2 regions of the Proteiniborus sp. genome follow, and region 2 is predicted to be linked to the other one. Evidence: riboswitches for the same ligand, from Rfam matches in the RefSeq annotation. Region 2 holds a riboswitch; the other holds the start of a gene.
The links. A riboswitch is a leader RNA that binds a small molecule or an ion and turns the genes downstream of it on or off. The one in region 2 is predicted to bind tetrahydrofolate.
Positions count from the first base shown of each region.

Region 1: another riboswitch for tetrahydrofolate. It lies ahead of ABV008_RS05815 (folate family ECF transporter S component); the one in region 2 lies ahead of ABV008_RS03630 (folate family ECF transporter S component).

Region 1 is NZ_JAWRHZ010000030.1:71,034-81,994, forward strand. Features, by position in the region: gene ABV008_RS05775 (methylaspartate mutase subunit E) at 1-558, opposite strand, end outside; gene glmL (methylaspartate mutase accessory protein GlmL) at 572-1,960, opposite strand; gene glmS (methylaspartate mutase subunit S) at 1,991-2,401, opposite strand; gene ABV008_RS05790 (GntR family transcriptional regulator) at 2,418-3,380, opposite strand; gene ABV008_RS05795 (acyl carrier protein) at 4,123-4,359, opposite strand; gene ABV008_RS05800 (HelD family protein) at 4,377-6,608, opposite strand; gene ABV008_RS05805 (putative polysaccharide biosynthesis protein) at 6,863-8,416, shown strand; gene ABV008_RS05810 (GNAT family N-acetyltransferase) at 8,477-8,992, opposite strand; gene ABV008_RS05815 (folate family ECF transporter S component) at 9,147-9,680, opposite strand; THF riboswitch at 9,752-9,850, opposite strand; gene ABV008_RS05820 (MATE family efflux transporter) at 9,965-10,961, opposite strand, start outside.
Region 2 is NZ_JAWRHZ010000022.1:55,940-66,900, forward strand. Features, by position in the region: gene ABV008_RS03600 (aminoglycoside phosphotransferase family protein) at 1-369, shown strand, start outside; gene ABV008_RS03605 (hypothetical protein) at 441-611, opposite strand; gene ABV008_RS03610 (hypothetical protein) at 773-946, shown strand; gene ABV008_RS03615 (DedA family protein) at 1,085-1,705, shown strand; gene ABV008_RS03620 (TIGR01906 family membrane protein) at 1,720-2,397, shown strand; gene ABV008_RS03625 (restriction endonuclease) at 2,481-3,452, shown strand; THF riboswitch at 3,503-3,607, shown strand; gene ABV008_RS03630 (folate family ECF transporter S component) at 3,677-4,438, shown strand; gene ABV008_RS03635 (flavodoxin family protein) at 4,495-5,076, shown strand; gene pduL (phosphate propanoyltransferase) at 5,194-5,766, shown strand; gene deoC (deoxyribose-phosphate aldolase) at 5,780-6,451, shown strand; gene ABV008_RS03650 (metal-dependent hydrolase) at 6,604-7,281, shown strand; gene ABV008_RS03655 (DUF2207 domain-containing protein) at 7,338-9,137, shown strand; gene ABV008_RS03660 (prenyltransferase) at 9,188-10,144, shown strand; gene ABV008_RS03665 (YaiI/YqxD family protein) at 10,198-10,641, opposite strand; gene ABV008_RS03670 (MATE family efflux transporter) at 10,759-10,961, opposite strand, start outside.

The DNA.
Region 1 (10,961 bases), on a different contig from region 2:
ACTTACGCTTTTAGCATAAGGAATATTATATGAGATTCCACCACCTTCATTAGATGTCCATCCACCTGCATGAATAATTTCTGCCAATAGCCTTGAATCAGGTGTGCCATGTCTTGCTTGTACTGGGGTATCTACTGCTGCCAATACCTTTCTACAATTGCTTACTCCATGGTTTACTGCTGGAAATCCATTTAACATGGAACGATTTTCTCTAATACTTTCATCGATTCCTACTTGGCACTCATTATATCTGTTTTGTCTAGTGTAGCTATCAATTGTACTTGGTAAAAGATCAGCCTCTCCTTCATTTTGAAGGTATTGTAAAAGCTTAATATGTTCATCTACTAACGCAACACCAGCTCTTGGCTGTGCAAGGGTTATTCCTTCTTGTTTTGCCTTTCTAAGCTTTACTGCAAAGTTTTTATGTTCAGGAATATTTTTTAAAAAGTCCACTGCCTCTTGCAAATCTACATCTTTACCCGTTGGCCATTGGTTTAGTACTTCTTCTCTTACCTTGTAAAACTCTGCTTCACTCCATTTTTTGTTTTTTAGCTCCATTTTTTCCCTCCTATTATATGTTAATAAGATATTTCTTCATCATTCTAATTGCTTTGTCAGGATATTTCATTGCCATCAACCCCATTACAGAAAGAATATAGCTCCTATCAATTAAAAACTCAGGGTTCATAGGTTTTAAGTATTTAGGGTTGTCCTCACTATATAAACCAGCTCTCAATATTTTTTCTGGATTATTACTATGAACAAGGACTCCACCTGTACCTATTAAATATTTAACTTTTAATAAATCTTTTCCCTTCTGTGCATATATCTTTCCCATAGGAGTATAAACATCTTCTATTTGTCCTACGTGTCGCTCCATTGCCACCTCTGTTGCTACCATGCTCAGTGCTTCATCAAATTCTATTTCGTCATAGGTTTGTGGAACTTCACTGACATTTTGGGCAAGATAATGACATCTTTCTTCTACATTATATTTTAAGTCAGGAGCATATTTTTTTATCTTCCTTGTTGCTACAGCTTGCCAAAGAGACTCTGCACTTACTCGCATACCAAGATCTCCTTCAACAGTCCTTTTCACATAAGGTTCCTGTAATCCTGTTAGCATAACTCCTGTTCTTGTAGGCTCTCCTTCGGCTATTGAATGTATATCAGTTGTAGCTCCTCCTACATCTACAACTATTAAATCTCCTATGCCTTCTTCTTTATCTGTTCCATCAGCTAAGATTTTAGCCGCATTTAGCACTGCTGCTGGAGTTGGCATTAAAATACCATTTATATATTCTTCTGCTTTACTCATTCCCTTTGCTTCAACTATTTTTTTCATAAATATTTCTCTTATGGCTTCCCTTGCTGGATCAACATTTATTACATTTAGCTTAGGCATCACATTATCTACTATACGATAATAAACACCTTGTCCTTCAAATATCTCTTCTATATCGTCACTGGCATTTTTATTCCCTGCAACTACCACAGGTACGTCTTTTATATTCATGGCAATCATCTTTGCATTGTGTATAATACAGTCTTTATCTCCTCCATCTGTTCCTCCTGCTAGCAAGATAATGTCTGGTTTTCTCTGCAATATATCTCTTGCTTCCCTTAGAGTTAATTGATGACTGTACACTTGAAGAATTCTTGAGCCAGCACCTAAAGCGGCTCTTTTAGCAGCCTCTGCTGTAAGCTCCGGCACAAGCCCAATAGCTACCATTTTTAATCCTCCTGCTGCACTACTACATGCAAGCTTTTCATTAAGTTGAATATCCTTCCCTTTGCATTTCTCTTTAATAATCTTATACGCATTTTTAAATCCAATCATAATATCTGTATCTACTGTTGTTAAAGCTTTTGAATTTGCAATGATTTCTTCATTATCCATATCAACAGCCGTAAGTTTTGTATAAGTGCTACCAAAATCAATTAATAAGAGTGCATTCATTATTATCACCTTTATATATTATGTATTTTTTTATGCTATTTTTAAATCTTCTTTTAAATCTCTTATTCCCTCTTCAGGTTTTGTCCCTGGAGCATATACACGGTTAAAACCCATGTCTTTAAATCTCTTTTCTACTGATTTCCAGTCCTGCTTCCCTACTACAAGATTTCCACCTGCATATAATAAAATGTCCTTTAAACCTGCTTCTTCACACTTTTCTCTTAATCCTCTACAGTCAATTTCACCATGACCATAAAGAGATGATACTAAAATGGCACTTGCACTAGTTTCGATAGCTGCATTTATGAAATCTTCCTGTGAACTTAGTACACCAATATTTGTTACTTCAAAACCAGCTTCTGTAAATGCATAGTCAAGAATTTTATTTCCCACTGCATGACAATCTGCTCCTATAACACCAAGTACTATATTTTTTTTCATAATGATTTCTCTCCCTTTATAAGCTACTTTTTATCTCCATTATTTTAGACAAAATTGCTTGAACTGAACTTTGATCAAGGATATAATCAAACCTTACAATCTCCTTTTTACCTCCTGCTAGCTTGCTAACCTCCTCTTCTCTTCCGTGTGAAACAATGATTACATCAGATGCATCAATTATCTTCATGACTTCTGATTGTTCTCTGCTAGTTGTTCCATTTATATCTGCTTTCTCAAGACCAGCAGAACTTAATGCATATTTAATTTTATAATAAAACTCTTTAGAAAGAGTTATTTGCCCTATTCTTGTCCCTTTAGGATATTGAGCAATTTTTACTATAGTTTCAAGGCTTGGAATAGTAGCAACACCAAAAACTTCTTTCTTTTGATCTTTCACGAAGCTTTTTACTTCATTTACATGATTAAATGATGTAATAATAATCCTGATTTCACTAATAGCTTTCTTAATATCTTGTTCTTCATCACTAAGTTGATTTATTGTCATTGGTATCACATTAAGATTAGTAGTTCTGTTTAACTCTTCTGCAAAAAATCTGGCCTGCTCCATATTACATTCAACAAATATAGCGTTTAAGTTTTTAAATAAGATTTCTTTTTCCTTTACCCTTTCCTGTACAATGGCCATAAACTCTTTAGTATTAAACCCATTTTCAATTGCTTCTTCGAGTCCTAGGTCAATAATTTTATTTATTTTATCCTTTACGGTTTCTTGCTTCCATGTATTCCCTTCTTCTGCAACAAATGTCCCTTTACCTTGGAAAGAAATAAGGACTCCCTCTTGCTCCAAAGCATTATAGGCCGAGGAAATAGTATTCCTACTTACTTTTAGTTTTAAAGCAAGGTCTCTTTCTGTAGGTAGCTTTTCTCCAATTTTTAATCTTCCGTTTTTTATGTCATCCATAATACAATTTCTAACTTGTATATAAATAGGCACTCCACTATCTCTTTCAATTTTCATTATCCCACAATCACCTCCCTAACACATTGGCCTATTGGACCAATCCAATGCCCCTTCATGGTAACACGCTTTTAAAAATAGGTCGAGTGTATTATTTAGATATAATATGCTTATTATATTTGCATTTCATTGATAGTTCTATTTATATCATTATCTATCTTTTTTGTTATTGTTTTCTCTAGTTTACTCTATTTCTTAATAATAGAGGATTTTATACAGTTCCATATTGGAAAGAGCATTTGCTATGTTTTGCAAGTAACATAAACAATAATTCTTAAATTGATTGGTCCATTTTTGAAATTGGCATGGTTGCTTTTTAAATAACACCAAATGTTTTTCTGTAAACTTCTCTACGCTTTATCTTCACTGGATCCTAGGCCATATAAATTCTAGTTTTTATATTTTCAATGGCTTTTGGAAGTATGTTCCCATTTTATTCAGCAAGAGGAAAGTGCAGTTATTGTCTAATCCCCCTGCATCTTTTAGTAAATTCTTATAATTACTCAGAAAAAACAAAAAAGTATGTTAAATTTTTGTCATAATTATATAAAAAAATATGAATTTTAACTTTTACTATTGGAATTGTGGCCTAAAAAAGCTATAAAATCATTTTTATTGATTTTATGACGAAATATTTTAAGCTACAAATAATGTATAATTATTATATGTCAAAACATATTTTGAGATAATATCTTAAACAGGTTTATCTTTATGAATAGAAAAAGGGCAATTAAATATACCCTTATATATCAGAAATTATTTTATTTACATATACTACAACATCTTCTAATTTTTTAAAAGTATGAACATCCTCATCATGAATTGTTATATTGAATTCCTTTTCACATTCAATTATCATTTTAGCAATATCAACTGGTTCAATTCCATATTCAGGCTTTAGTTCTGTTTCTAGGGTTATATCTTCCTCATCAGCTCCAATATTTTCAGCCAGTATTCTAGCTAATTTCTCAAAAACCATATGACTTACCTCCTTAATTACAACAACGGACTAATCTCAACTGTATAGAACAAATTTAAACGATGTAGTGCTCTGGTACAGGCAATATAAAATAATTTTTTATCGTCTTCAGTTACATAATGCTCATTATCAGCATCACAGATCAAGACAGCATCAAACTCCAATCCTTTTGCTAAGTAAACTGGAATGATAAATATTCCCTTAATATCAGTCATACTATCACTGTTAATCAACTGAATATCTAGCTTTTCACTTAAACGGCAATAAAGAGCATTAGCATCTTTTTGGCTTTTACATATCAATCCAATAGATTGATAGCCTTTCTCCTTGCAAAGTACAACTTCATTTATTAGTAATTCGTCAAGCTGAGTAAAATTTTCAGCATAATGCACTTTTGGATAATCTCCATTTCGGCTAAAACTCTTAATATCTATATGTGGCTGGACAAATTTTGAACTATACTTAATAATTGCATCAGTGCATCTAAAACTCTTAGACATGGTAATAAGTGTTGATTTTTCTTTTTGTAGTATATCCTGAAGCTCATCATATAAGGTTAGGCTTTCCTTTTTTTCTATAGTTTGGTTTATATCACCTAAAACAGTATATCTGGCTTTAGCAAACATAATTTTCAATATTTCAAAATGAATAGGGTAATAATCCTGTGCTTCATCTACAACAAGTTGCCTAATGTCTTTGTATTCACTATACCCATTAAGTTTCAATATGAAGTATGTAAGAGCGAGTGCATCTTCATATTGTAAATAATCAGATTGCAAATTTGCATTTGTATAGTCCAATATCTCCTCAATATTTTCCGGTAGCTCTATACCCTTTGCTAAGCCATAAAAATAGGCTCTATCAGACAACAGCTGTTTGTAAAATTTTAAATAATCAATTTCAGTAAATTTGCGTATGTTCTTTATTAATACTGTACTCTCATATATGGAAAGCATACGGGCCAACTCTTTTGTCTCAAATAGATGTTCTGTAAATCTACCAACAAAGTCCTCTAGATTAATGAGTCGACTTTTTCGTAATTTATGCACTGTTTCTAAAATTGTACTCTCTAGCTGTTTCATACGTAAAGCTAGGGGAATATTCTTATTACCATTCAGCACCTTAGCCTTTAATAAATTCCCATTAGCAATACACTGACCATTATAATATACATCTGTAAAGTCAATTTTCCTATGTTCCAAATCTTTGAAGTAGCGATTTAATATTTCTATAAACTGCCTAGATGACTTAAATTGCATACTACTTTTCATAATAGATTTCTGCAATAAATCATTACATATAATTAATTTCTCTAAAAACTCGTTCCTCGTTTGAAAATGAATTTGGACATCTTTTAAAACTGCTTTACAAAAATCTTCAAATACAACTGTGACTACATTTTCCTCTCCAAGCTCAGGCAAAACATTTGAAATATATTGCTCAAATAGAGTGTTAGGAGATAAAATTATAATGTTACTTGGAGAAAGTTTTGAAGATAGCCCTTGATACATTAAATAGGCAACTCTATGCAAAGCAATAGAAGTCTTTCCACTTCCTGCAACCCCCTGTACCATTAGCAAATCGTTACTTGTATCTCGAATAACAATATCTTGGTCTTTCTGTATTGTTTCCACTATTGTTTTCATTTTGGCAGAAGTGTTCTTTGATAACATTTTTCTTAAAAATTCATCAACGATTTGTACATCTGCATCAAATAAATACTCTAATATGCCGTTTTTTATTTCATATTGTCGTTTTAAATTTACTTCCCCTTTTATTGTACCAACTGGGGCTTGATAATAAACTTTCCCTGTTTCAAAGCGGTAAAATAGGCTTGCTATTGGTGACCTCCAGTCATAAACATATATATCGTCTGTCCTTTCGTCCATTAGTGTGGAACGTCCGATATATATCTTTTCAAATACTTCCTCATCATCCATTTTGAAATCAATACGTGCAAAATAAGGAGTATGAAGCATTCTTTTTAAAGATTGTATTTTATGGGTACCTGATTCATATGAGGAAATGTGGCCCGCTAATGGCTGAAAATATTGGCTTAACTCCACTACCCTATCAAAATCATCTGCAGAATGAGAAGCATTTTCCCACATATCTCTGCTTGAAGAAATAAGAGTATTTTTATCCTTCTGTTTTCTTTCCTGAGCAGCAAACAATTGACGTTTTATCAAATCAATAGTCTGCTGCAAATAATCACTTTCAATAATAAACTCACTTTCGTAATTTTCCATAGGTTGTATCACCACTCCTCTCAATAGGTGAATTCTATTATATACTCAAGAGTTAATTATTGTAAGTCTATAAATAGACTTTTCTTTATGATATAATATATACAGAAGATAATACCTTCTCCCTTCCATAAGCCTTTCTTGTATTTAGATAAATTATTTTATGCTCATATAGTTAGGCAATTCAATTCGTAATATTATAATCCCCAAGGAATATATATTATTATAGGTCAATGCATGTGTTTTGGGGTGATATTTTGAATAAATCTAGCTTTATATATGGTGCTATAATACTTGCAATAGTCAACTTTATAGTCAGGTTTATAGGATTTGCATATAAGATTATATTATCTAGAGAAATTGGTCCTGAAGGAATAGGACTATTTCAGATTGCTTCACCTGTACTAATGTTTTTTATAACATTTACTACTGCTGGGATTCCTGTAGCAGTATCTAAATTAGTTGCAGCACAAAAAGCATTAAGAAATGATTTGGGATGTAAAAAAGTCTTAAGAAGTGCGATTTTACTTGCCTTTTCTATATCATCAGTATTTATTTTTATATTAATTATATTCGGACAATTTATCTGTCGCAATATCTTAAAGAATAACGATGTATATTACTTAATATTAATGTTGGCTCCAGCAATAATGATAATATCTTTATCATCAGTTATTAGAGGTTATTTTTATGGATTAAAAAAAGTAAGCCCCCCAGGTATTGCACAAATACTTGAACAGCTTACTAGAATATTCTTTGTTTTAGCTACCGTACGCTATCTTCAGCCAATAACCCCTCGGCTAGGTGCTTTAATTGCAGTTGTAGGAATAAGTGTAGGAGAGATATTTGGTCTTCTATGGCTAATGTTTCACTATAGACTCCATTCCAGATTTCAAGTATATCTTCCCATGAAAAGTCAAAGCTACATTTCATTCATATCTAAAATATTTTATATCGCATCGCCTATTACTATTTCAAGATTAATAGGTATAGTCATGCAATTATCAAATGCTGTACTTATACCACAAAAGCTTGCAGAGGCTGGATATACTTCAAAAGAAGCAATTTCTATATTTGGCAAAGTTATGGGAATGTCAATGCCTATGTTGTTTTTACCCTTTATAGTTACATCAGCCTTAGTAGTAAACATAATACCTAATCTAGCAGAGGGAATTGAGCAGAAAAGATTTAGTCACATTAAAAGTAATATAGCCTTATGTATTAGAATCGTTTTACTTATATCTATTCCTATCACTGTAGTTTTTGTCATGTTTTCAAAGCCTATTGCCATGGTGCTCTACAATGACAGTGATGTAGGAAGATATATGAGCATACTAGGCTTTAGTACTGTATTTTTATCTCTTCAAAGTACATTGTCTGGAATACTTAATGGAATTGGAAAACAGGTGCCAGCTACAATTAATAACTTAATAGGCATGTGCTTTCAGTTATTATCTACTTATTTTTTAGTTGGTAATCCTTCTTATGGAATTAATGGGTTCTTTATAGGCTTTATTGCTTCAAGCTTTATTATCTCAACCCTCGATTTTATTACATTAAATAGGGTGATAAGCATAGATATAAACCTAAAAGATTACTTGCTTAAACCAATGTTTGCATCATTGCTATCAATTACATCTATAATGTTTGCCTATAATTTTCTAATAAATTTAAGTGCCAAAAACTATATAAATTTAATTTTATGCCTATGTATTGGAGGCATTGTTTATCTAATTACTCTACTTATAACAAAAGCTCTACCACCTTCTCTTACAAAAAGGCTCTTTGATTTTAAAGTGTATAATAGATAGATCAAATAAATAGTCATATAAATAATATAATGGAACATTCCTATATCTCAAGTTTTAGCTTTAAGTACCTTTTGTCAGTATTTTTTCAAAAGCTAATCTTTTACTTTTATCTTCTAAATATATTATTCCACAATACTGAAATCCATTTTTATAAAAAGATTTCTGCATAGGTATGTTTTCCTCATGGGTATCCACTTTAATGCTGTGTATACCTTTATTTAGACAGGTTTTTTCTATGCAGTTAAAAAATAAGGTTGCTAATCCTAATCCTTTATAATTAGGGTCAATAGCCATTCTATGTATAACTGCATATTCATCATTGCTTATCCATTTACCATTATAGATAGTATCATAAGTTTTTTCACCATCAAAAATAACTGCTGCAGTTCCAACAACAACATTATTTTTTAACAAGACATATCCGTAGTTCTTGTTAATATCATATAACACTGTTTCAAGGTTAGGATAATTATCCTGCCATTGGTCTATCCCTTGCTCTTTAAACCAAGTTTGTGCTTGCTTAATAATATTCACTATGCTTTTAACATCTTCTTCAATAGCTTTTCGAAATTCCATTCTGCTCCTCCTTAGTATAGCTTAAATATCTAACCTAACCCAGATATCTCTATTATCTTAGTAATATGGCTATAATACTTTAAATTTCAAACTAATGTCAACCATATAACAGTAAAAAAACCATTACCTTTTTATTAGGTAATGGTTTTTTGTTTTAATTAGTCCCAAATGCAAAGCTCAGTCTATTTACTAAAATCCTTGTTACATATGCATACAGTGGTATATGGACTGCTTGACCAATTATCCTTCCAGGTACAGTAGTTATCATTGGTACACTAAATAGTGTTTGCATAAAATAAGGTACCATAAATATAGAAGTAGTGATTTGACCTACTGCTATTGCTAAAGTTAACTTCCAAAAAGAACCTTTGGATTTTTTATCCTTGAATGACATCATTACTAGTCCTGGTAGGATTCCAGTTAATGCTGCTGAGATTGTAAAATGTGGCATATATGGTCCCATTGGACTCATAAAATGGCCAATAACATCTCCAATTGCACCAACAATACCACCAGCTAATGGTCCAAATACTATCCCAGCAAAAATTACAGGATAACCACCAAAACCTATTCTAACGATTTCTACTCCTCCACCGCCTACTCTAATGCTACCTATTCTTGTTAGAACAATATTTAGTGCAATTAATAGGCCAAAATAAGCAATGTTTCTCGTGGATATTTTTTGCATACAAAAAGCCTCCTTTCATAATATGATATGACAGAACCGCCACATCAAGAAAGCAAGCCTATTTAAGATGTGTCAGCGAACGCAGTAGTTTAACGCGAACTAAATATTAGCTCTTCGTTCAGAGGCAACGTCCCATCCTCCAACACTTTACGCAAACTACCTACTCTGCCATTTAAAACATCAAATTTTAAATAGTATATAAATTATATACTATACATAGTATAAAACATATTTGGGAAAAGTTCAACCCACAAACATTGCATTAGGAAAAGATATTATCATATTTACATATCTGTAATCACGTTTGTTACCCATTTCTTTGATATTATTCTAGGTATACCGACAACTGCTTTAACTACTTCTTCAATATAAACTAGTGATGTAACATAGTATACAGGAAGCTTAAATACTAGTGCTCCTAAAAAAGCTAAAGGCACACCTACTATCCAAACAGCTACCATTTCTAAAAGCATAGAGAATCTTGTATCTCCACCACCTCTTAATACTCCTACTATCATAGTCCCATTGAAAGCTTTTACAAAGAAAAAGATAGCTAAAACTATTAATAGTTTCTTTGATGTAGCATATAATTCTGGTGTTAGATTCTTGAAAAACGTAAGGATTGTATCCGATGTCAAAAATAACATTATACCTAGAACCATTCCTAATACAATAGATATAATCATAAAGCTATTAGCATATTCAATAGCAACTTCCTCTTCTTCAGCTCCAATTTTATTTCCTACCATTACAGTACATGCATTAGCTAAACCTCTAGTCATTACCATGAAAATATTTTGAACAGTATTTAAAATCTGAACTGCTGCCGCTGCTTCAGTACCTATTTTGGCATAGGCTATAGAGTATAACACAGTTCCCAGTGACCAAAGTGCTTCATTCAAAATAACTGGATAAGCAGTTTTAAAGTATTTTTTAACAAAATCGCTAGTCCAATCAGTCATATCTTTAATACTTCCTGCTAATGGATTCTTGTTATTTGAATATATGAAATATAGTATAAGAACTATTTCTACAATCCTAGCTATTAAAGTACCATAGGCAGCTCCTTTTATTCCAAGTTGAGGCAATCCAAGCTTTCCAAATATAAGCAAATAATTAAATACTGCATTAGTCACAAATGAAACTATACTTACTATCATTGGCATTTTCGCCTGGCCAATACTCCTTGAAGCAACTGAGTAAGCGAAACTAATACCAGTAATAATATAGCTAAAAGAAACTATTCTTAAATAATCGACACCTAATTTAATAACTTTCATA
Region 2 (10,961 bases):
CTGAAATCTATATGTTCTCCAAGATTATGTCATCACGATTACTCAGCGAGAAATGTATTAGTCAAAAAGGTAAATAATATTTGGAGAGTATCCGGAATAATAGATTTTGAGCATTGCTATCCTGATGATTCTGATATAGACTTTACAGACTTATATCATACTGTATTTTTAGATGAGCCATGGTTAAAAAAGAGTTTTTTTGAAGGCTATAGTGAATATATGAATATTCAAGAAAAAAGCATAGAACAAAAGATGAATTATTATCTACTAAATAAAGGACTTTTTATTTGTAGTTGGGCATACTATGCAGCGCCAGAATACTATTTACAAGGGATAGAACTATTAAAAAAATTAGATAAAAAATTATGAAAAAGTGGGGTTATTCTCCCACTTTTTTTATAAGTAGTTTAATAAAAACAGCTTATATTGATAAGTTTTCTTTAAAAGCCTATTATCAAAAATAGAAAAATGATTACTACAATCATAAAAAACCAGTTTGTAAAATAATCATTATCTTTATTAGAAACTTTTTCTTCTATGCTTTCAACAAATTCAATTTCATGGACATTTTCATATTTATGTTCTTGATCATTATTTATTATTCTTCTCATAGTATCGCCTCCATTAATATATTCACTATATAATATGAAATTAAAAAAATAGTGTGCGCAATACAAAATACTAATGGCTGTTTAGAATATTTTGAAGAGAAATAATTCATACTATTAATGAATTTAAGCTTTAAAATGATAAGATAAAAAGGAGCGATATTATGCAAAATGGTGTTAATTTTGAAGACATAAAAAGAAGATTTCAAAGCGCAGATTTAAATGAAAAAATAGAGATATATACTACAACACAAGGTCTTTCGGTTGAGCAGTTCAAGGAACTACTTAGAATGTTCCCAATTCAGCATTTAGATAAATTAGAAAGAGCAATGTCATAAAAAACCCGATATTCGGGTTTTTTTTGTTAAGAAAAAAGCATATAATGATATTATGGTATTGTAATAATATTTATATTATAATATATTTTTAGGTAATCAAATTATTCTGATATATGTAGAAATAAAGGGGTGAAGTTTGTGGAAAACCTCATTATAGATTTTGCACAAAGAATTGTAAATGACAATATTATATTTTCTTATCTGTTTTTCTTTGGTTCTCAGAGCCTTCAAATACTGTTTCCTCCTTATCCTGGAGATATGGTATTGATAATAGAAGGTTATTTATCAGAAGTTGCTCATTTAAATATATATCTAGTTGTTGCCAATGCAGTGGCCTCCACATCCCTTTCTTCAATATTTTTGTATAACATAGGCAGAAGAAAACAGGAGAGAATTTTGCACTCTAAAATTATTACTTTTTTATTTGCCACTGAAAAGATTAACAAGTTAAATAGACTCTTTAGTAAATTAGGAGCTCTTGTGATAATCATGAGCAAGTTTATACCTGGAATTTTTTCATTAGCAGTACTATCTGCTGGAGTATTTAAGGTAAGAAAAAGATTTGCATACCTATCTATAGTAGTCATATCTTTTTTGCATAATTCTATTCTCATATTATTAGGTAAAGTAGTTGGAGAAAATTGGTCTATTATTTTTAGAAAAATGAATGTATACAATAGATATATAATTGTTGTAGCTATAGTAGTTTTAATTATATATTTAATAATGCTTCAATTGAAAAAAAGATTACTTGACTAAAATGGGGGATATAAATGAAAAAAGCTATATTTTTTATTTTAATTCTATCGATATCATTACCATTTGTATTATTATTGACTGATGTTGAGATTGCAACTTTTAAATTAGACTTTTATGAAGAAAAATATGAAGAATATAATATTCCAGAGGTAACTGGTATAGAGATGAAAAATCTATTGAAAGTGACAAGAGAAATGCTAGACTACCTAAAAGGGAAAAGAGTAGATTTAATCATCATTACTGAAGTTAACGGGAAAGACGAACAAGTATTTGAAGAAAGAGAATTACTACATATGATAGATGTAAAAGGTTTATTTTCACAAGGATATATCATAAGAAATATTATGTTAATCTTATCAATGATTTCATTAGGCTGGTTAGTTTTTTTTCAGAGAAAAGCAATTTACAAAACTTTAATTATTTCATCACTATGGCCAATGATACTAATGATTATTCTAGGCATGTTAATGTATATAGATTTTAACAAATACTTTAATTATTTTCACCATATTTTTTTTGCAAATGATTTATGGCTCCTAGATCCGAACACCGACATACTTATTCAAATGCTCCCTTTAGAATTTTTTAGCAGCATGGCTTATAAAATTTTATTTCTTTTTGCAGTAGAATTATTATTTATCCTGATAATCGGTATTCTGTTGAAAAGAAAAGCTTCTGTTATTAAAGAATAAAAGTCTTTTTATCTATATTGTTGTTATTATTGTTATTATTCTTCTAGAATTGGAGATAATCCAAATAAAAGGAGGATAATAATATGAAAGCAGTAACATTGAAAAATAATCTAAAAAAGAAGTTTGTAAATGCTTTTAATAGTATGAGACTTAGGAGATATTATAACGAAAAATCAAGAAATGGGAAAACATACATAGCAATAATTTTAGATAAGATATTCTTTAGTATATTTGTATTTGTTTCTTTTATTTTCTTTTTTTTCTTCATCAGTGAAAGCTTTTTGTTTTCTATACTAATTTCAGTTCAAGCTTTTCTTTTATATAATCTAGTAGCATATAAGATAAGCAAATCTAGGATGAGAAAAAAGACAGCATTAGTAAATCAGCAGGTATTTTTAAAAAAGACTCTTAGAGATATGCTAAATCAAACACCTCATGATTTTTTGGAATATGTAATCAATATTTTAGAAAATTACGGATTTACTAGTATCGTTAAAGTAGATAAAAAAGATATCGATATAATCGGTACCATATGGGATAAAAAAATCGGAATAAAATGTATACAATATGATAGCGACTATAAAGTAGGGGTAGATATTGTAAGAGACTTTTTTGTTGGATTAAGAAAACTTGAATTATCAGAAGGCGTAATCATTACAACATCATCATTTACTCAAGAGGCTAATAATTTGATAGTAAGGCTAAAAAAATATGTACAAATTCAGCTAATAGATATTGAAGAGTTTATAGAAGTCATGAAAAAAGCAAATTTATATCCTACAGAAACGGAAATAAAAAAATTAATATTAAATGAAATATCTGATAGTAGAATGGATTTTAAGAGCTATAAAGAGATTGTTTTATCAAAGGGGAAGATAATAAAATATATTTTTTTAGGAATAATAATGCTTATATTTGGAAAATTCACACCTTATACTACTTATTATAATGTGGCTGCAATAATAATTTTTTTAATTGCAGTAGTATCAATGATAATATTAATAATTAACATGTTTAAAATAAACGAGGAAAAACAAGAGGATAAGGTTTTGTGAAGTTTTATGTTTACAAAGCAAATGAATTGATGTAATATATAAATGTTAACGACAGAGTAGGTAAAGCACGTTAAGTGTTAAGGGATGGGAAGTTGCCTTTAAACGAAGGATTCACTAGTTCTATGAATCTGCGATACTTTACCGCGTCCGCTGTTACATTAGAGAGCCTAACTTCTCTTTAGTGTGGCAGACTACTGTCACTTTAAAGAGAGGGAGGTGAAAAAGTGAATAATAAAAAATTAATTAATACTAGGTCATTAGTAGGTGCTAGTTTGCTTACGGCAATTAGTATAGTTCTTACTAGAGCTTTTTCATTAATATTACCTTTAGCAGGTCTGCCAGCACTAAGAATTGGATTTGGTGAGATTCCCATTATTATATCGGGAATTATTTATGGACCACTTTGGGGAGGACTTACTGGAGCTATTGCAGATTTAATTGGAGTAATGATTAATCCACAAGGAGCCTTCTTTCCTGGCTTCACTTTAAGTAGCATACTATGGGGTGTTATACCTGGGATATTATATTCACTTGTTAAAAAGAATAAGATTAGAATAAATTTTAACGTCATTAATGGAATAGTGCTTACCCTAATTGCTACAGGTATTGTGTTTGTTCTATTTGATAATAAGGTATTAGCTGTAAAAAATGGGGCATATTATATGTACGACAAACCCATGCCTATATTATATGCCATACTTTATGTTTTACTAGTAGCGGTTTTTATTACGATACCATTTATATTGACAAGAAAAGGAAACACGAAAAATGAAATATATTCTGTAGATAAAATTGCTTTTATGATAACCGTTCCATATGTAATAATATCACTAGGACTAAATACATTATGGTTATCTATGATGTTTGAGAAAGGATTTTTGTTACTTTTACCTGGAAGAATTCTAGCAGGTTTAATAATAATTCCTCTTCATACAACTATAGTTTATACAATATCAAAATCCTTTAAACACATTAAAGTAAGATAACAAATAGGCTACTAGTTTAAGCTAGTAGCTTTAATTGTATGGTTAGGGAGGGCTTTATGAAAAAGATATTAGCTGTTATGGGGAGTCCAAGAAAAAATAAAAATACAGATAAGTTGCTGGACTCAGTACTAGAAGGGCTTAAGACAAATGAGGTAGAGGTGAAAAAGGTCTATTTAAAAGACTTAGATTTTTCACCATGTGTATCATGTGGCCATTGCGAAAAAACTGGTGATTGTTTTATGAATGATGACATGAGGGAAATATATAATGATTTTAATAGCAGCGATATTATTATTATAGCTTCGCCATTATATTTTAATACAGTCAGTAGTCTTACTAAGATGATGATTGATAGATGCCAAGTATATTGGTCAAGTAAATATGTTCTTAAGAATCCTTCAATTGACGTGAATAAAAAGAGAGTTGGAATGTTTATTTGCGTAGGAGGAGCTCCTAAAAGAGAGGGACATTTTGATGCGTGTATCCCAGTAATGGACTTGTTTTTCAAAGCAATAAATACAGAATATAGAGATAATATATTTGCTTCTCATACAGATGAAATACCAGTTTGGGAAAGAAAAGAGCTTATGAAGCTAGCATTTAAAAAAGGAAAAGAGCTAATATATTATTTGGATTAATATTTGATTTTTATTGCTAAAAGAATTATAATTTACCTAATGAAAGATTTGAAATATGTTAAATATATCAAATAAGTCAAATAAGTCAATATTATATAATTACAGGAGGAATGTTTAATGAAAAGTATGCTTCCAATAGCATTATCAAATCGACATGTTCATCTATCAAAGGAACATATCCAAATTCTTTTTGGAGAGGATTATGAACTTAATAAAATGAAGGATTTATCACAGCCTGGTCAATATGCTTGTGAAGAGAAAATTGATGTAGTTGGACCTAAAAATACATTAAAGGGTGTTAGAATATTAGGACCTGCAAGAAAAAAATCTCAGGTAGAAATCTCTTTAACTGATGGTTTTACCCTAGGCGTAGTACCACCTGTAAGAGATTCTGGTGATTTAGAAGGAAGCCCAGGCGCTAAGCTAATTGGACCTAAAGGAGAAGTTGAAATTACTGAAGGAGTAATAGCTGCAGCAAGACACATTCATATGCATACTTCAGATGCTGAACAATATGGAGTAAAGGACAAAGACAGAGTAAAGGTAAGAGTAAATGGAGAAAGAGGTTTAGTCTTCGAAAATGTATTAGTGAGGGTACATAAAGATTATGCATTAGAGATGCATGTTGACGTAGATGAAGGAAATGCAGCAGCAGTAAAAAATGGTTATATGGTAGAGATAATAAAATAATGGAGGTAAACACATGAATAACGTCGCCTCAATGATTGATCATACATTATTAAAACCTGACACAACTCAAGAGATGATAAAAAAGGTTTGTGACGAAGCAAAAGACAACAATTTTGCATCTGTTTGTGTCAATCCGTATTATGTAAAATTTGTAAAAAATCAATTAGAAAGCACTAATGTAAAAGTTACATCAGTAATAGGTTTTCCATTAGGAAGCACTCCAAAGGAAGTGAAGGCTTTTGAAGCTAATAAAGCCATAGAAGATGGTGCAGATGAGTTAGATATGGTTATAAACATAGGAGCATTAAAAAATAAAGAATACGACGTAGTTAGAGAAGATATAAAGGCAGTGGTAGATACAGCTAAAAAAACGGCTTTAGTAAAGGTAATTATTGAAGCTTGCTTATTAACAGACGAAGAAAAAGAGATAGCATGTAATTTAGCTGTAGAGGCCGGTGCAGATTATGTTAAAACGTCTACTGGTTTTAGTACTGGTGGAGCTACTGTAGAAGATATCAAGCTAATGAGAAAGACAGTAGGCCCTAATATTGGAGTCAAGGCATCAGGTGGAATAAGAGATTCAAAAAAGGCTAAAGAAATGATAGATGCAGGGGCTACAAGGATAGGTGCAAGTTCTTCTGTGGAAATAGTTAAGGGATTAAAAGCAACAGACAATAGTTATTAAGGGATAGAGTAGCAGGTATACATTTGTACTAGCTACTCTATTTTTCGCATATTTTCATTTATATAGATATGGACAATTCTTTAATTCGAAAGTATGACATAAAATACTATATAATGGATTAAACATATTTATTAACAAGGAAGGGTGATTTAATGAAAGTTCAATATCTTGGTCATTCAGCAGTTCTTATTGAAGACAGAGATGTAAAGGCAATAATTGACCCATTTATATCCGAAAATCCAAACTGTCCACTAAAAGTAGACGGCTTAAGAGATATAACTCATATCTTTGTGACTCATGGACATGGAGATCACTTAGGCGATACTATAGAAATAGCAAAAAAATGGAACTCAATCGTAATATGTAATTTTGAAATAGGAAACTACTTATCTAAGTTTGACCTAAACGTTCATACTATGCATATCGGGGGAAGGGTAGAATTTGAATTCGGAAAAGTAAAAATGACTCAAGCTCTACATGGCTCAGGTATATATAATGGAACAGAAATCATTTGTGGAGGGAATCCATGTGGATTTTTAATTGAGATTAATGGCAAGAAAGTATACCATGCTGGAGATACTGGACTTACAATAGATATGTCTTTACTAAAGGACGAGGAAATAGATACTGCATTTATACCTATAGGTGGTAATTACACTATGGATATAGATGATGCAGTAAAGGCTGTGAAATTTATAAGACCAAAAGCTGTTGTACCTATTCATTATAATACTTTTCCAGTGATAAAGGCAGACCCACTTGAATTCAAGAAAAAAGTTAAAGAGACAAAGGTTAAGGTACTATCTTTTGGAGAAAGTATGGATTTGTAGGAAGAATTGCTAATAAAGATTGTAAAGATTTATCTTTTTGAAAGAAGGTATTTATAATGAAAGTCTTTTTAAAGAACATTTATTTAACAATGTTTACAATAATAATGATTTTAAGTTTTTCTACTATATCTTTTGCAGAAGAATCATTAAGTATACCAAAATGGCAAATCGAATCTCAACTACTAGAAAATGGTGATTTATCAATAACAGAAGACATAACCTTTAGATTCAATGATAAGTTTAACGGAGTATTTAGAGAAATTTTATTAGAAAAGACATCGGGGATTCAAGACATTAATGTAGCAGAGGTAACAGAGGGTAGTGAATCTCAATATAAAAGAGTTAATGATGCAAAAAAAGGAGATAGTGGGGTTTTTGTCGTAATACAAGATGCTGATGTAGATAAAGTGCAAATATTTTCACCATCAAGAGATGAGCAGAAGACCTTTAGAATAAGTTATACAGTAAAAAATGTAGCTATAAGATACAATGATATTGGAGAACTGTATTATAAATTTTTAGGTAGTGAAAATGAGACTCCTATAGACAGTTTTACTGTAGAAGTAAGACTTCCTCAAAATGATGTAAATGATGAAGTCAAAATTTTTGCTCATGGTCCTTTAAATGGTAATATAACAAGAAAAACTAATAACATTGTGTATATGCAAGTAAAGGATGTTCCCAAAGGTACATTTATTGAAGGAAGAGTTCTTTTCCCAAAAGACTTTATTCTTAACTCAAATAATCTTGTAGATAAGAATAATTATAAAAACATATTAGACGAAGAAGCTTCTTTTCAAAAGAAAATAGAAGAAAAAGCAGCAAAAAATGTAGCTAGAAGTAATTTGTTTGGGAATATTTCATTTGTTATATCTGCTTTTGAAATAATTATATTTGTTTTGCTATTATCAAAATTTCGAAGAGAAAAGAATATTTATGAGATTACTCGTAGTAATGCAATACCAGAGGATTGCACTCCTGCAGTAGCCAGCTATCTTGTTACAATGACTGATGATTCAAATACTATAATAGCTACAATACTAGATTTATTTAGAAAGGGTTACATAGAAATTGATGGTGGTCAAGAGTATACAATGAAGAGAAAAAAACTCAGAGATTTTACAATTACGAGAGTTAAAGAAGATGATGTTATACTCTTAAACCATGAAAAACATTTTATGCATTGGATATTAGATGAAATCGGAGATGGGAAATCTGTAACAACTAGAGATATTGAAAAATATAGCAAAGATAATGATTCAGGATTCCAGAGCTCTTATTATGATTGGCAAAAAAAGATCAAGGAAGATGCTATTAAAAAGGGATATTTCGATAAGAGCAGTAAAAAATATGCCGGGTTTTTAATTATTATTTCATCAATAACATTAGTTTTTAGTCTTATAACACTAGGATTTAAAAGTTTATTTGGATTAATATTACTTGGAACTTCCATATTGTTGTTAATATATGGGATAACTCTATATTCTAGAAAATCAGATTATGGATATAGTCAATATAAAAAATGGTTAGAGTTTAAAAAACATATGAATGAATATAAAAACTATAACGGTATAGACGACTTAACCAAGTACCCATTAGATATATCTCTTATATATGCATTGGGTTTGGGCATAGATAAAAAGGTAATAAAGAAATTTAATATTAATAATGTATATAATAACCAAAGTAATGGATGGCTGTATTGGTACTTCTTATTTGCTCATGATAAAAACAACGACTTTAATAAGAGTATTAATAGATCTTTCAGTGGCACATCTTCGTCAACAGGTAGCGGAGGAGGATTTTCTGGTGGTGGCGGAGGAGGAGCTGGTGGAGGTGGAGCAGGAGGGTTTTAGTATGAGGTAAATAATTTATTTATATATTTGAAAACAACAGGAGTGATAACATGACAATGTCTAGTTTTCTTAAACTAGTTGAAATACAAACTAAAGTAGCCAGCATGATTCCATTTTTTCTCGGAACAGTATATGCATTATACAGATTTGATAATTTCAACCTTAAAAACTTTATTATAATGTTCATATCATTGTTAGCAGTGGACATGGGCACTACTGCTGTAAACAATTATATGGACTACAGAAAAGCTATAAAAAAACATGGTTATAATTATGAAAAGCATAATGCGATAGTGAAATATGAACTAAAAGAATCTGTAGTAGTAGCTACTATAGCAATATTATTTTTAATAGCAGTAGTATTTGGTATTTTACTATATATAAATACTAATTTAATAGTTCTAATACTAGGGGTTATATCATTTGCAGCATCGGTATTATATTCTTATGGACCAATTCCTATTTCACATATGCCTTTAGGAGAGATATTTTCAGGATTATTTATGGGCTTCATAATAGTGTTTATTTCAATATATATACACATATATGATAGCAATGTTATTTTTTTTTCATACGTAAATGGAATATTAAACCTTGGCATCAACCTCAAAGAAATAGTATTTGTTTTCTTGCTATGTATTCCAGCTATTATTGGTATCGGAAATATAATGCTTGCAAATAATACCTGCGATATTGATGATGATATAGTAAACAAAAGATATACATTGCCAATTTTCATAGGAAAGGAAAGGGCTTTAAAACTATTTAAGACATTGTATTATATAGCATATTTAGATGTAATTGTGCTTGTAATATTAAGAATTACACCAATTGTCTCTGTTATTTCATTGCTTACTTTTATACCTGTAAGTAGAAACATCAAAATATTCTTCCAAAAACAAACAAAGCGAGACACTTTCGTTTTAGCAGTTAAGAACTTCGTCATCCTAAACCTAATACAAGTATTTACAATAGGCATAGGAATTATCATTAAATATATATTTTAGTGCTGCAGGAACGGTGTATGCACCGTTCCATCATTGTTTTTGTCTTGAACGTATCAGTTTGTTTGTCTAGCCATATTTATCAAATAAATAAAAGAATCTTTAAAGGCATCATCATTTTCTTTAGCTCTTTTTCTATGTTTTACTCCTTTTAAACCTGCGCGTCTTGATTTTTGTGCTAAAAATCTCTCAAACATAAGTCTGTCAATATTATCTTTAGAATATATTAAACCGTTTTGATTAATAGCATAACAATGAGCACCTAGTACCATAGAAGCTACACCATAATCTTGAGTAACTATGATATCACCTTTGCTACAGTAATTAGCTATTGCGATATCAACAGAATCACTGCCTTTATCTAGGGTAATTATAGTACAGTCTAAGTTAATTAAATGGCTAGTATCAACGAACATAATTACTTCAATATTATAATCCTTACAAATCTCAACTATGATTTCTTTAACAGGACATGCATCAGCATCTACCAAAACTTTCATTTTAAATTCCTCTTTTCTTAATTTAAGACCATATTAATTATTATGTTATCAAGTAAAATTCAGAACTGTCAATGAGTTTAACTTCAGAGTAATATTACTTTGCTTTTATGTTTTTTATTATGCATTAGAGGTTTCTATTAAAAGCTCCTGTTCGTAAATATCTTTAGTTTTATATATTATTAAGCTTAAAAAGAATCTAAATACTAAGTCTATCCCCATAACAATCCATATTGCTCTGATATCAAGCTTAAAATAATAAGTTAGAATCAATGCGAAAGGAATTCGAATTCCCCAAATCCCAGCGCCTGCTACTATCATTG